Luteolibacter sp. Y139: one gene and its partner. The protein of the gene in region 2 interacts with the protein of the main gene of each other region in a pairwise test. Links are inferred from orthologs where the notes say so. Each region holds a gene or a part of one and is shown on either strand. Other genes may lie near its edges. The genes, in order: topB and recJ.

Region 1 (7,125 bases), on a different replicon or contig from region 2:
CTACACCCCGAAGGCCTCGACCTCCGTTTCTCCCGGATCATTCGTCCCGATGGTGGGGACAGTCACCGTCACTCCCGTCAGCCCCGGTTGGGAGCGCGTGATCATGTCCGAGCCTCGGAATCCGGCGATCACGCCGCGGGTCTTTGGCATCGTGGAGGTAACTCTTCCCTGAGGTGCCATGCGCGGCACTTGCTCCGCTTGAGGTGGCCACGTAAGGCCTTGCCGTGCCCGATGGTCCCGCTGCCCTAGCCCTCGCCATGCTGGCGGCCTTTTGCATCGGCATGTCGAAGGCTGGCTTCAGCGGCATCTCGTTGATCGCCGTCTTCATCATGGCCGAGCTGTATGGGGCTGTCCCATCGACCGGCATCATGCTGCCGCTGCTGATCGCCGCGGACCTCGCGGTCTATCCGGCCTTTCGCAAGCACGCCTCGTGGAAGCCGGTCTGGAAACTCCTGCCCGCCACACTCGTCGGGCTGGCCATTGGCATCTGGCTGCTGAAAGTGATCCTCACCCAACAGGGATCCGATCAGATCGCCCGCCGCGTGATCGGCGGCTGCATCATGGGAATGGTCGCCCTGCAGGCATTGCGCGCGTGGAAGCCGGACTTCGCCGAGCGCATGGCGAACTCGCGGGCCTTCGGCACCGCTGCCGGCGTCACGGGAGGCATCACCACCATGCTTGCGAATGCGGCCGGGCCCGTCATCCAGCTCTACCTGCTTTCCCGCCGCATCCCGAAGATGGAGCTGCTTGGCATCGGCGCGCGCTTCTTCCTGCTGGTCAATCTGATCAAGGTCCCGCTCAGCGGCAGCTTCAACCTCATCACCCGGGCCACCTTGCTGGACAACCTGAAGTGCCTGCCTGCCATCTTCGTCGGGATCTGGGTTGGCAAGTGGCTGGTCCAGCGCGTCTCGCAGCGGATCTTCGAGTGGATGGTGATCGTCTTCTCGCTCCTCGTCGCCGCCCGCCTGCTGCTGGCGTGAGTCGAATCACTGCCAGTGATACTCCTTCATCGCCTGGTAGTTCTTCCAGGCGAGGTAGCCGAAAAAGAAGATCGTGTAGGTGGAGTCCCGCCACACGAATCCCAGGATGGCTGCGGCCACCGCCGTCGCCACACTGATTTGGAAGGCCCGCTTCTGCGGCGTCACGAACAGTTGGGCGATCTGGCCGCCGTCCAGGGGCAGGATCGGCAACAGGTTGAGGATTCCCCACCAGAAGTTGATCCACAGCATGCTGTTGAGCAGCGACATCAGCGGCGGGCGGTTCTGAATGAACTCCATCGTTTCCGAGGAGACGGCAGAGTCGGTAATTCCGAATAGCGAGAAACCCGCGAAGGTGGCGGCGTCGTGAACGCCGAACATGGACACAAGGATCACGAAGATCAGGCCCCCCAGGAGAAAGCCCGCCCCGGGGCCTGCGGCGATCATCCAGAATCGGCCGCTTCGCGTGAATCGTCCACCATGGTTGGTGGCCAAGCCGCCCAGAGCCCACAGCTGGATCGTCGCGTAGCCACCGCCCAGCCGTCGGCCGGTCAGGGCGTGACCGAACTCGTGAACCAGGATCGAAATCGTGGCAGCGAGGACGAAGATCAGCACGTACTGCATCGCCTCCGGCGTGGCGCTGAAGAGGCCTCCGCTGAAGTAGGCGGTGGCGAGCCAGAACCACGGTTGGATTTCAACCGGGACGCCGAAGAGAGTGAAACGGACCATGGGCGCCGGAGGAAAGACCGGATCCCCACCCGGCGCAAGGGCCGCGCCCGCCTCGGCTAAAAAGGTCACCCGGCCAAAAAAAGCCGCCCGGCAAAGGGCGGCTGGATTTTCCGGAGCAGTCCGCCCGGCGGATCGGGGAGCTGACCCGCCGGGCGGCTGACACGGTCGACACACACACTTCGGGGGGGAAGTCGGCGGCGTGGATCGGGGGGAATCAAGCTGCCGGGTGTCTCGGAACTTCTCTCGGGATTGGGGGGAATCCGTCGGTCAGTCCATATGTTCCTTCGCGGCGGGCTGGGGGGAACCTTTCGCTCGGGTGTCCGGTGAGGGACGGGCGGAGTAGAGGGGAGAATGGTTTAACTAGCAAGACGTTTTTGTGAGAGAAAAAGCCTTGCATGGTATATGATGACGGGAGGCCGATATTCCCGGGGATGAGGTATTTCAAGGCCTTGATTCCACGTGGAATAAGGGTTTCCGAGTGTTTTATTAAGGTGTGTTAAATGTTAGATTATGTCGACCTGCTGTAGATGTTTGATTCAAGTGAATCTTATAGAGCCCGTGTGAGGTCCAAAATCGGCGGATTTTGAACGGAAGCGGAGCTCAGGCGTCGTCAGAGCGAAAATCGGGCCAACGCCGGAGTCGTTAGATCACGACAATACCGTGATCGCGTAATGCGGAATTCTCCCATTGCCCACCATGTGCTTCGAATCGCGGGGTTCCCGCAGATGGTAGCGGGACGACTGCGTCGTTCCGGCTGGGTGCGGACCGCACCGGCAATGTGGGCGGCGATCAAGTGGGGGATTCCTTCCAACTGGAGGGACACAATTCTTCGGCTAAAGGAAAACCGAAGGATCTTCAGGGAGGTGCGAATTCCGCTACTCCGCTAATTCCGCCTATAGGCATACCGGATTAGCGGAGTGCTTCCGCGCGCCATCCGAACGACCGGCCAGGCTCAACTTCCCTTCGCCGCCTTCGGCGCACGCGGCGGGAACTCGAAGCCTACCTTGCCGTCGGCCAGGGAGAAGGTCAGGAAAGCATCGAAGCCGCGCTTGGTCTTGTTCGAGACGAAGCCCTTGATCAGCTCGGTCTTGCCCTCGGCCAGCATCTTGACCACCTGCTCCTGCGGGACTTCCTTCTGGAGGATGGTCTTGCCGATGCGCACACCTTCGGGGTCCTTCTTGGTCTTCAGCTCGGGAATCAAGTAGGCCTTCTCCGTGCCGTAGATCTTCACCTGACGGCCATCCGCCAGCGATGCCGTGCCGACGATCATTTCGTCGGTGAGTTCCACATCGGGCTCGTCCTTGTCGCCGAAGACGAAGTTGATCTTGAACTTGTCGTCGAGCTCCAGCGCCGCATCGAAGGGCTTGTTGAACTTGCTCTTGAAGCCTTCCAGTGGGCCGACCAGGCGCTTGCTGAAAAGCTCGCGTGCCTCGTCTTCCGAAATCAGGCGGCCGGCGATGTACTTCTTCGCCTTGAAGCCGCAGTCGGGCGTCCGGCACTCGTAGGATTCGTCGGTCTGCTTGAGTCCCTCGGTCCCGCACTTCGGGCAGGTGGCCTGGAGGTCGGGGAAGGCGCGATTCTTGATCTCGGCAGCGAGAGACTTGGCACGGACCACGATGTCCTTCGTGTAGTCCTCGATCTCCTTCATGAACGCGGCGCGCTGGAGTTGGCCGTGTTCCATCTGCCGCAGCTTGTACTCCCACTCGCCGGTCATGGCGGGCGAGGTCAGGCCGGCGATCTGCATCTCATTCAGGATGTGGATCAGCCGCATGCCGTTCGGCGTGACGTGCAGGTCGCGGGCATCGCGGACGATGTATTTCTGCGCGATGAGGCCTTCGATGATCGCTGCGCGGGTGGCAGGCGTGCCGAGGCCGCGCTCGGACATGGCTTCGGCCAGCGCCTCGTCATCGACGAGCTTGCCGGCGCCTTCCATGGCGGAAAGAAGCGTGGATTCCGTGAAGCGGGCGGGCGGCTTGGTCTGCTCGTGCTTCACCTCGATTTCCTTCACCGGGGCTTTCTCACCGGCAGCGACCTGGGTGAGCTCGTCCTTGCCGGAAGCGACACCGGGGCGGCGACCGTAGACTTCGAGGTAACCGGGCTTCACCAGCACGCGGCCTTCGGTTTTGAAAGTGTCCGTGATGTCGCCGGTCGCGATGCGGGTCAGACGGGTGGTTTGCTCGAACTCCGCGCTCGGGAAGAACACGGCGATGAAACGCTTCACGATCATGTCGTAGAGCTTCTCCTCGGTGTCGCTGAGCTTCACGAACTTGCCGGTCGGGATGATCGCAAAGTGATCGGAGACTTTCTTCGAATCGAACACGCGCTTCGACTTGTGGAAACGCGGCCCGCTCTCCTGTTTCCCATCAAGCACGGCCCGGGCGTATTTCGCCACGCCGAGGTCGGAGCTGGCGATGTCGCGCAAGGTCTCGCGCACGGTGTCCCCGTAGTCCTCCGGCAGGTAGCGGGAGTCGGTACGAGGGTAGGTGATCATCTTGTGCTTCTCGTACAGCGCCTGGGCGATGGCGAGCGTGCCCTTTGCGGTGAACGGAGCCTCGCGTTGCAGCGTGGTCAGGTCGTAAAGCTGCGGGGAGATCTGTGACTGCGCCTTCTTCTCCTCGGAAACGGTGCCGGTCTTCCCATCGCAGCGGGCCTTGACTGCCTCCGCTGCGGTCAGGTCCCAAATCCGCTCCGGGCGGCCGTGTGGGTTGGCTTCGTTCCGCTTGAAAGCCTCGTCAATCCACTTGCCGAGGTAGTCGCCAGCAGCGACGCCGAAGGTGGCGTGCACTTCATAATAGGCGCTCGGCTTGAAGGCCTGGATCTCGGCTTCACGGGCGGACAGGATCGCCAGCGTCGGCGTCTGGACCCGGCCGGCGGCGGTGATGTTGAAGCCACCGTGGCGGGAGCGGAAGCAAGTCAGGGCGCGGGTCGCGTTCAGGCCGACCAGCCAGTCGGACTCGGAGCGGCACTTCGCGGCATCGGCCAGCGGGCGCATTTCCTCGTCGGAGCGGAGTTTTTCCCAGGCATCGATGATCGCCTGGTTGGTCATCGACTGCATCCACAGCCGTTTCACCGGCTTCTGGATCCCGCCGATGTCCATGATGTAGCGGAAAATCAGCTCGCCCTCGCGGCCGGCGTCGCAGGCATTGACGACTTGGTCGACATCCTTGCGCTTGGCCAGCTTGAGCACTTGTTTCAATCGGGCCTCGGAATCCGGGATTGGATCGAGCTCGAAACGGTCGGGAATCGCCGGCAAAACCTCGAATTTCCAAGGCAGTTTCTTGCCGTTCGGGCCGGTCGGCATGCGCAATTCGACCAAATGGCCGACGGCCGAGGTGATGATCGCGTTGTCGTTCTCAAACCACGAATCACGGCCGGATCCCTCCTTCTCGAACTTCCCCAGAGCCTTGGCCAAAGCCTTGCTCAGGTCGGTCATCACGGAGGGCTTTTCAGCTATGATAAGGATTTTACCCATGAAATTCGGCAGGTCGGTCGACGGCGACGCACTAGACGTGCCGGGGCCAACTTGGCAAGGGCATTCCTGAAACCGGCGGCCAATCCCCGTAGGGGATGAAAATTTTGCCCGCCGGCATTTCCCCTTATTAATACAGCGGTTTTGCTCCCTCCGGGCCCGCCAGAAGCTCGTCCCGCCAGCCATTCGCCAATTTCGTCCTCAATCGCATGGAGAACCCCAAAAGGACGAATCCCGACACCGAAAACAAGATCCAGAGCAGCGGGAAAGCCGGCTCCCCGGTGAAAAGGGAAATCATGGACAGGACGAAAAACCCCACCGAGACCGCGGCGAGGAGCTGATCGAGGATTTCCATGGCCACATAGGCTGGCAGCCGGTGGCCCGGCATCCGGTAGTGGTGGGAACCATTCAGCCACGAGACCGTTGCTACCATCGTATAGCCGATGAGATTTGTCATGAGGGATGCCCAGAGCCATTTCAAGCTGATGAGCCGTCCTGCCGAGGGCATGGCGATTAGGTAAACCATGCTCGCCATCGTGGCGAAGAGGCCTCCCAGCCACATGAGCACGCTGGGCAGGCCGAGCAGCATGGTGGCCATGACCCGAATCGCGCGCGGCATCGCGACTGGTGCTTCTATTTCTTCGATCCTGTCCATCCCGGGCCCTCCTTCCTAGCTGCCGGTGCCAATCGGGGAAGTCGATTCCGCGCGCCAGATGCTCCCCTTTGACCGGAGGGTTCGGTGGGTTGTCACCAGCAAGAGAATCATGATTGCCTCAAATAACGTCCAAACCAAGCAGAGCATCGCTTTTTTGTCCGCAAGCGAGCACATTGCGGCGAGGGCACCGCCCACGACTGCGACGGCCAGCAACCCCTCGAGTAGCTCGAGGCCGAGATAGCCGGGGAGCCTCGCACGTGGCATCCGATACCGCTTGCCGCCATTGATCATCTCCACGGTGGCGACCATGGCGAAGCCGATCGCAGAGCAGACGACTGATCCTGCCAAAAAAATGAGCGCCGGGAGCTGCTCGCCGGGCGGACATTTCACGAGCGCCCAAGAGGAGAAGAGGCAAGAGACCATCCCGACAATCCACATGAGGCCGCCGGGAATCCCGATGAGGAGGAATGCGATGGCGCGGACAAACGGAGGCATGGCGTCTGATGGTAAGGCGCTAGGCGGGCCGGGGGCAACTTGGCAACGGCTTCCTGAGACCGGCTAGGATCCCGTAGGGAAAAATTTGCGGAAATGGACCCGGATCGCCCGGCAGGTGGGTGGTTTCAGAAGCGTTCTTCCTTCTCTTCCGAGACCCATTTTTTTCTGTGGGAACGGTAAAACACGGTAATGGCAATGCAACCCGAGGCGGCGACGAGGATCATGGCGGCCAGTCGCAAATCAAAGGTTCCGCTGAACAGGTCGACTACTAGGCCAGACAGGCAACCTATGAAGATTCCTCCGAGCAGAAACGCCGTGAATTGGTAGCCGATGAGTGCGGGAAGTCGTCTGGTGGGAAGGAGTTCGTAGTGCGCCCCGGTGAGAAATCTGCCGGCGTGGAACATCAGGAAGCCAACGCAGGAAACCGCCGCCGATGCTCCAATGTGGATTGCTCCGTCAGGCCAAAAGATGTCCAAGCCGACCGACGTGGCAGCGACGCTGCCGATGAAGGTGACAAAGCCGCAAAGCCAGAGGATCATTCCCGGCCATCCCAAGAAGAGAACAAAGATCGAGCGCCTGAAGAGCGATGACTGCGTCGAATTCATCGCTTCACGTAACGGAACCCCGGCAGCGCCCGGACCAACCTCCGCATCTCCAGCTTCATGAGCGTGGCCGAGACCGTTTGGGCGGGCAGTCCGGTCCGTTCGATCAAGCGGTCCACGCCCGATTCTCCCTCGCCGAGTGCCGAGAAAACCTTCGCCTCCTCCGGCGGAAGCTCGGGCACGGCTTGGCTGTCGGCT
Region 2 (6,903 bases):
AGCTGGGGCAATGCCTACGGCATGATCGAGTATCTCATGGAGCGCGCCGTGAAGGGCATCAACCCCTATGAGGAATACTCCTTCTCGGAGATCCTCAAGGAAGGTGGCATCTGCGGCGATCAGACCTATTTCTCCGTGAACACCGCCCGTGCGCTCGGCATCCCGGCGATCGGACTCGCCGGCGAGACCGACCTCGGCGGCCACGCATGGGCTGCGATTAAGACGAAGGACGATGAGTGGGACACCCACATCGGCCGCATCGGCGGTGCTGCCAATGGCGCCGGTGGCAATCCGCAGGTCGGTGGCTCGATCAGCGAGCAGGAGATCTGGCTGTGGAATGACAAGGCTCAGCAGAGCCGCCTTCAGACGCTCAACGTCTTCCGCTACATGTGGCTCGGCAAGCTGCTGGAGAATCTCTATGAGCCGACTTCGTCCGAAGCGGCGGTGCGCGTGGCCAACCACCTCGGCAAGGCATTCTCCGAAACCTGGCTTGGACTCTACGCCGTGTTGGAGAAGAAGACCAAGGAAGCGAAGGATCCCGGCGCTCCGGATGTCCTCGAAGCGTGGGACGAGTTCGTGGATAGCATGCGCCGCGAGTTCCGCGAGAACCCGCGCATGGCCCAGCTCGCCTCCAAGGCGGAGAGCGAATACCTTTTCCCCTACGCCAAGGAGAACGACGCCCGCCGCATGCTGTCGCGTGAGCGTCGCCGCATCGAACGCGAGGCCGGCGAGCAGAAGGACCTGGTGGCCGATTCGCTCAAGCGTGAGGCCGACCTGATTCACAAGAATAACTCGGCCGGCGCGGCGAAGGAAATTTCCGAACTTTACGACAAGTCGCTGCGCCAATACGGCGGTAGCATCACCGGCTTCAAGCGGATGGCGGAGGACTACTTCTCGTTCTGCAAGGACGACCCGGAAACCGCCCGCAAGGCCGCCCGCGATATCGAGCTCGCCTTCATGCGGGTGGTGGAAACCGGCTCCAAGGATTGGTTCCGCGCCAACACCGAGACCGGCATCTACAAGATGATTTGCGGCTATTACCGCACCGCCGGTGACGAGGCGAAGGCCGTGAAGCTGGAGAAGCGCTACGAACGCCTGCTGCGCGATGCCGAGAGGGGCGCGCTGTGAGTCGAGTTGGGCTCAGCTGACCTGCCGCCACTATGACTTGAGCACCGGTGGCCAGTGAGCGGCTTCCCAGATGGCGGCGGCGAGGGCGGTCATCAGCACATCCAGCTTCTTCGGCCGGAGCTTCTTGCCGCTCTGTTTTTCGAGGAAGAACATCATGTCCGCCGCTGCCTCGCAGAGCGCAGGCTGGCGGGTCTCTTCAAAAATGCGCTGCGCGTAGTCGGCGAGGTCTTCCTGATCGTCGCCGCTTCTCATCCAAGCTTCGTAGCGGGCAAGCATTCGCTCGGTGTCCGGCTCATATCCCGGCGGCTGGTCGGGATGCAGAGCGCCGAGTGCGGCGAGAACGGTGCTTTGCAGCGTCTCCAGCTCGTTCGCATTCAGCTTGTCGGGGAGGTCGTTGAAGGCATCCAGCACATCGGCCAGGCGGATCTCAAGGCGGTTCCAAAGAGCCTCGTCGCCGGTGGCCGCTTGGAGCCGGTCGTCGAGTTCGGGGCTATCCAGCATTTCCTGCGGGGGCAGGGGATCGAGCGGGATCGCGTCGTCGAAATCCGCCTCGTCTTCATCCAGAAAGCCGAGCGGAGGAGGCGGGAGGATCAGCTCCTCAAGGCGTATTTCTCCGAGCAGCAGGTTGGAATCGATGTCCATTCCGACCGTGCGGCGCAGCCGGTCGCCGGAGCGGATGAACTCTTTCAAAAGTCGCACCAATCGCGGACGCAGCACCGGGTCCGCCGCTGCTTCACGGGGTGTTTTGCCACCCAGCTCGGGCTGGGGATGGTCGGCGAGCACCTCGGCTCCGTCGTCCAAGGTCGCGACGCTTGCGCGGAAGGCATCCGGCACCAAATCCAGATCATATTTCGCTGAGGGATCGCGGCGTGCGGATTCGATCGCCCGGAACGACTCGCCCAAGAGAATCATGTGCTCCAGCATCCAGAGCTCACGGCCTTCCGCCGGTGCGCCAAGGTGATCGAGCAGGGCCGCGAACGCTTCCGCAGGATCCTGCGTGCCCATTGCCGGCATCGTGACCGCTCCGCCGCTCAGCCTCTGACCGGTGGGCAGGGCATACACCCAGCCGAGCAGGATTTCGTAGCGATCCACCCGGCTGGCAACGCCCGGGTCGATCACGGCAAAGGTGGGCGATTCAGGGTCCAGCAGGTCCACGGCGTTGCAGGTCAGCTCGTCCACGACGCCCCGGAATTCCAGCAGAGCCGGTCGCAGCGTCTGGAAATGGCCCAGCATCACGGCCTCGTCATTTTTCCAATCCCGGGCGAAGCCCTCGGCCAGCCACTTCGCCAGCCGTCCTTCACCGATCAGGTGCCAGGTGAGGAGTGCCTGGGTGGTAAAATCGTCGCCCTGGTTCATCGCGTCGGCCATTTCACGGACCTGCGATGGCGTCAGTTCGGCGATCAGCTTCCGGCCGAGCAGACCGAAGACCTTGGCTTCCAGCGCTTCGAAATGCTCGGCGTGGTTGGCGGCAGCGAAGGGATTGTGCGGGCAGGTCACCGGGCAGGCGATGCTGCTATTCCGGCCGCGTCCACACTCTTCCGGAGTGATCTCGCCGCCCTTGGCGGGGCAATCCCGCTGTTTTTTCCGTTTCGCCTCACCCATGGCGGGAGGCTGTGGCTGGCCTGCCGCAGGGTCGATGCCAAATCGCCGTTAGTCCGGCTGACGGACATGCGGGCTTGAGTGGCACGCTGGGCGCTGACTAAGGTCCGCAACACCCGAATGCGCGCTCCTCCCGCCGACTGGATTCTCCGCGGCGACCCTTTCCACTCCAATGGAAACGGTCGGGGCCACGCCTTTCCAGCCATCCTGGAGCATTTGATACGCCAGCGGGGCCTCCCGGCTGGTGACGATCTCGAAACCTTTCTCCGCCCGAAACTGCGAGATCTGGCCGACCCTTTTGAGGTCACGGAGATGCGGCCGGCCGTCGAGCGCATCCTCCGCGCAGTCGATCGGGGCGAAAAGGTCTGCATTTACGGCGATTATGACGTGGATGGCGTCACCTCGATCGCGGTGATGCGCCGCCTGCTTCACGCCTATGGGCTGGAGCCACGGCATTTCATCCCGCGGCGTAGCAGTGAGGGCTACGGGCTGAGCTGTGCCGCGCTGGCCCGCTGCATGGTCGAGGGCCCGAAGCCGGACCTGCTGATCGCGGTCGATTGCGGCACCGTTTCGCTGGATGAAATTGCCGCCCTGCGGTCCGATGGGGTCGACGTCATCGTGGTGGATCACCACGAGCCCAGCCCCCGTGGCCGCCCGGACGTGGTCGCGCTGGTAAATCCCAAGTGCGGCAGTGGTCCGACCTATCTGTGCGCCGCCGGCGTCTGCTTCAAGCTGGCCCACGCCATGGTCAAGGAGCGGCCGGCACCGAATTTCGATCTCAAGGAACTGCTTGAACTGGTGGCGGTTGCGACCATCGCTGACATCGTCCCGATGATCGGGGAAAATCGCCTGCTCGTCCGCCACGGGCTCAAGCGCCTGCCGCTGACCCTCAATCCGGGCCTCCAGGCACTCCAGGAAGTCTCGGGCATGAATGGCAAGGCGACCTCGATGGACGTCGGCTTCCGGATCGGCCCGCGCCTGAATGCTGCCGGCCGCATGGACGTGCCGGAAGACGCGCTGGCTACCCTGCTGACCGACTGCAAGAGGCTCGCCCGGACGCTCGCGGAGAAGCTCGACGACTATAACAAGCGCCGCCAGACTCACGAGACCCAGATCCGTCGCGAGGCGATGGAGATGCTGATGGCGACTTTTGATCCGGTAAGGGACCCCGTCATCGTGCTCGGCTCACGGACCTGGCATCCCGGCGTCGTGGGCATCGTCGCGTCGCGGCTGATGCGGCAATTCCACAAGCCCACGTTTGTCGTGGCCATTGATGCCGAAGGTGTTGGCAAGGGCAGCGGACGTAGCATCGAGGGCGTCTCGCTGGTTCAGGCGATCAATGCCTGCCGCGGGCACCTGCTCGCCGGCGGTGGTCATGACATGGCGGCCGGTCTCTCCATTGCCGAGGACAACATGGACGCTTTCCGCTCGGACTTCGCCGACTTCGTCCTGAGCAATACCGCCCCGGAGCAGCGCCAGCCCAAGTTGTGCGTGGATGCTGAAATCTCCTTTGATCAGCTCTCGCTGGAATTCCTCGCCGACTACGAGCTGCTCCAGCCCTTCGGCAATGGCAACCCGCAGCCGATCTTCATGGCCCGCAGCGTCCACCTTAGCCGCCCGCCGGTGCACATGAAGAACCAGCACCTGCGCCTGAACCTTCGCCAGGGCTACCACGAGCAGGATGCCGTCTTTTTCGGTGGCGGCGAAGTCGCCCTGCCTGATCCGCCGTGGGACATTGCATTTACCATCGACCGCAACTGCTTCCGCGGCCGGACGACCTTGCAGATCATCATCCAGGACGTGCGGGCGGCGCAGTGACCTGAATCACACCGTCAATCTCGCTACCCGCGGCCTCACCAGCCGCTCGTAGTCGTGCCATGACATCTTGATCAGCTCGATATGCGAGCCGGCGTTGAAGACGATCTCTCCTTCCGCCGCCAAGTCCGGGGAGACGTAGGTGGACATGTCGTAGAGATTTCCAAAGGGCGGCATCGCCCCGGGCTCGCAGTCTGGGAAGCGGCGCTTGAAAAGATACTCGGGAGCCAGCTCCACATCATCGGTAGCGGCCAAGTCGTGCAGTTCTTCCAGCCTTAGCCGTCGGTTTGACGGCACCACAGCCATGGCCAAAGCCCCGTCGAGCGTTACCATGACGGTCTTTGCCAGGACGTCGGGAGGCACATGGGCATTCCGTGCGATCTCGGCAGCCGTGAAAGCAGGTGAGTGGGTGATGGTGATGTATTTGACGTTCCTCGCGTCGAGGAAGGCTTTGAGTTTTTTCGATAGCATGGCGGAACCCTCGCTTTCCATGGGCCGGATGCTCGCTCTCTGGTGGAGGGCATCGCGGCGGGTTGAAAATCACGCGGCTGACCGGCATTGCGCGGGGACCGTGAAACGTCTGTCCGACCGCATGTGAATCTAACCACCGGTAAGCCCGGTCCCTGCATGGGTCAAATGACACCCGGGCAAAACGAACAACGCCTGCACCGGTGAACGGAGCAGGCGTGAGGAAAGAAGTGAGCCGGGCGATTTTTCCAAGTCATCGCTCATCCTCTTCAGGCTTTGCGATCTGATTCCGACTCGGTTCGTCCGGCTCTGGGAAGACTGGTCGCACTGCTCGGAAATCACGCAACGTGTTTCTTCGATCTTTGCGGAGATTTTTTCGTGGCGGGTGTGGGCGTCATCCAGTCTTGCCTCCCATGGCGGTTCCGGGTTCCGCTGGCTGTGCCGATGAAGGAAACGCTGGCCGAACTTGAGCGTTGGGGCGCCGACGTGATCTTCGGTCGCGCCAAGGGCTTTCGCGCCAGCATGATGCGGCTCGCGATGAGCCTGCTCTCCGGCGTTTATCGCGGCGTGGTCCAGGCGCGGCTGCTCGTTTACCGGCGTCGCTGGCGACAGCAGCATCACCTCGGCACGCTCGTCGTCAGCATCGGCAACCTCACGGTGGGTGGAACGGGAAAGACACCAGTGGTCGAGCTGCTCGCCCGCACCCTGCGCGATGAAGGCCGCCGGGTCGCGATCCTCAGCCGCGGCTACAAGAGCCGCCGCCTGAAGACTCCCCAGAATTGGAAGGACAAGGACGGCAACAAGCTGCCCGCCGAGAAGATGCCGAAGGTGGTCTCCACCGGTCGGGCGCTCCTGCTCGACTCGAAGTTCGCCGGTGACGAGCCCTTCATGCTCGCTCGCAATCTCAACAACGTGGCCGTGGTCGTGGACAAGGACCGCGTGAAAGGCGGCCGCTTCGCCGTCGGCCAGCTCGGCGCGGACACGTTGGTGCTGGATGATGGCCTCCAGTATCTCCACCTCGCTCACGGCATCGATATCGTGCTGGTGGACCGCAGCGCCCCCTTTGGCACCGGCGCGATCCTGCCACGCGGCACCCTGCGCGAACCACCGCGCAATCTCTGCCGCGCCAGCTACATCCTCATCACGAAGTGCGATGGCACGTCAAATGACGCGCTCATCGAACGCCTCCGCCGTTACAATCGGGTCGCGCCGATCATCGAGTGCACCCACGGCCCGCGCTATCTTGAGGAAGTCTTCACCGGCGAGCGCCAGGAGCTCGATTTCCTGAAGGACAAGTGGACTGCTGCGATCAGCGGGATCGCGGTGCCGGAAGGCTTCGAGCGTAGCGTGGAGAAGCTCGGTGCGCGCGTGGAAATCCGCCGGCGCTTCTCCGATCACCATCGCTTCTCACGCCGCGAGATCGACAAATTCATGGAGCGCTGCATCGAGCGCGACATGGAGCTGGTGGTCACCACCGAAAAGGACGCCGTGCGTTTTCCGAAGCCGAAGGAACTCACCGTGCCGATCTATTTCCTCCGCATCGAGGTGGAGATCCTCAAGGGCCACGATGCATGGAGTGATTTGATCGCGAGGCTTTGCCATCCCGGTGCACCGGGTGATCCGGTGCTGAGACATCGTGACGCCTACGCGATGTAGTGGCGAAGGAGACGGTGATCAGTGAAGAGCGATCGCCTGCTGGGTCTGTCTGGTCATGACGACTTTGGACTGGTTTCGACGGATGCCACGGGCGACAGTGCAGGCAAGGTCCCGGCCCCTCCATCATGTGCCTTCCCCTCCGGCCTTTGGTTGCCACCGTGCTGATCGCCGCCAGCACCCGCTTGCCGGCCCCCGAGACGTCCATCGGGGCAGGCCCTGGCACCGTTCGCATCTATC

The links.
Region 1: the proteins of recJ (region 2) and topB interact in binary tests that used the Escherichia coli proteins (3 or more experiments, as listed by UniProt). The link is inferred for Luteolibacter sp. Y139 from one-to-one orthologs.

The regions. Positions count from the first base shown.
Region 1 is NZ_JBBUKT010000008.1:194,373-201,497, forward strand. What follows is about bases 2,419-5,524. They hold topB (DNA topoisomerase III), read right to left. Parts: upstream 5,179-5,524; coding sequence 2,659-5,178; downstream 2,419-2,658. Other genes in these bases: WKV53_RS19505 (hypothetical protein), read right to left, coding at 5,306-5,524. In the rest of the region: WKV53_RS19485 (hypothetical protein), read left to right, coding at 1-172; WKV53_RS19490 (sulfite exporter TauE/SafE family protein), read left to right, coding at 225-980; WKV53_RS19495 (M50 family metallopeptidase), read right to left, coding at 987-1,706; more of WKV53_RS19505, read right to left, coding at 5,525-5,773; WKV53_RS19510 (hypothetical protein), read right to left, coding at 5,846-6,325; WKV53_RS19515 (hypothetical protein), read right to left, coding at 6,451-6,864; DNA-processing protein DprA, read right to left, coding at 6,927-7,125.
Region 2 is NZ_JBBUKT010000009.1:167,859-174,761, forward strand. What follows is about bases 2,313-5,196. They hold recJ (single-stranded-DNA-specific exonuclease RecJ), read left to right. Parts: upstream 2,313-2,847; coding sequence 2,848-4,545; downstream 4,546-5,196. Other genes in these bases: WKV53_RS20705 (hypothetical protein), read right to left, coding at 2,313-2,730; WKV53_RS20715 (aminoacyl-tRNA deacylase), read right to left, coding at 4,552-5,013. Also shown: WKV53_RS20700 (transglutaminase-like domain-containing protein), read left to right, coding at 1-1,128; more of WKV53_RS20705, read right to left, coding at 1,159-2,312; lpxK (tetraacyldisaccharide 4'-kinase), read left to right, coding at 5,455-6,666; WKV53_RS20725 (DUF2459 domain-containing protein), read left to right, coding at 6,792-6,903. UniProt on the Escherichia coli protein: Single-stranded-DNA-specific exonuclease.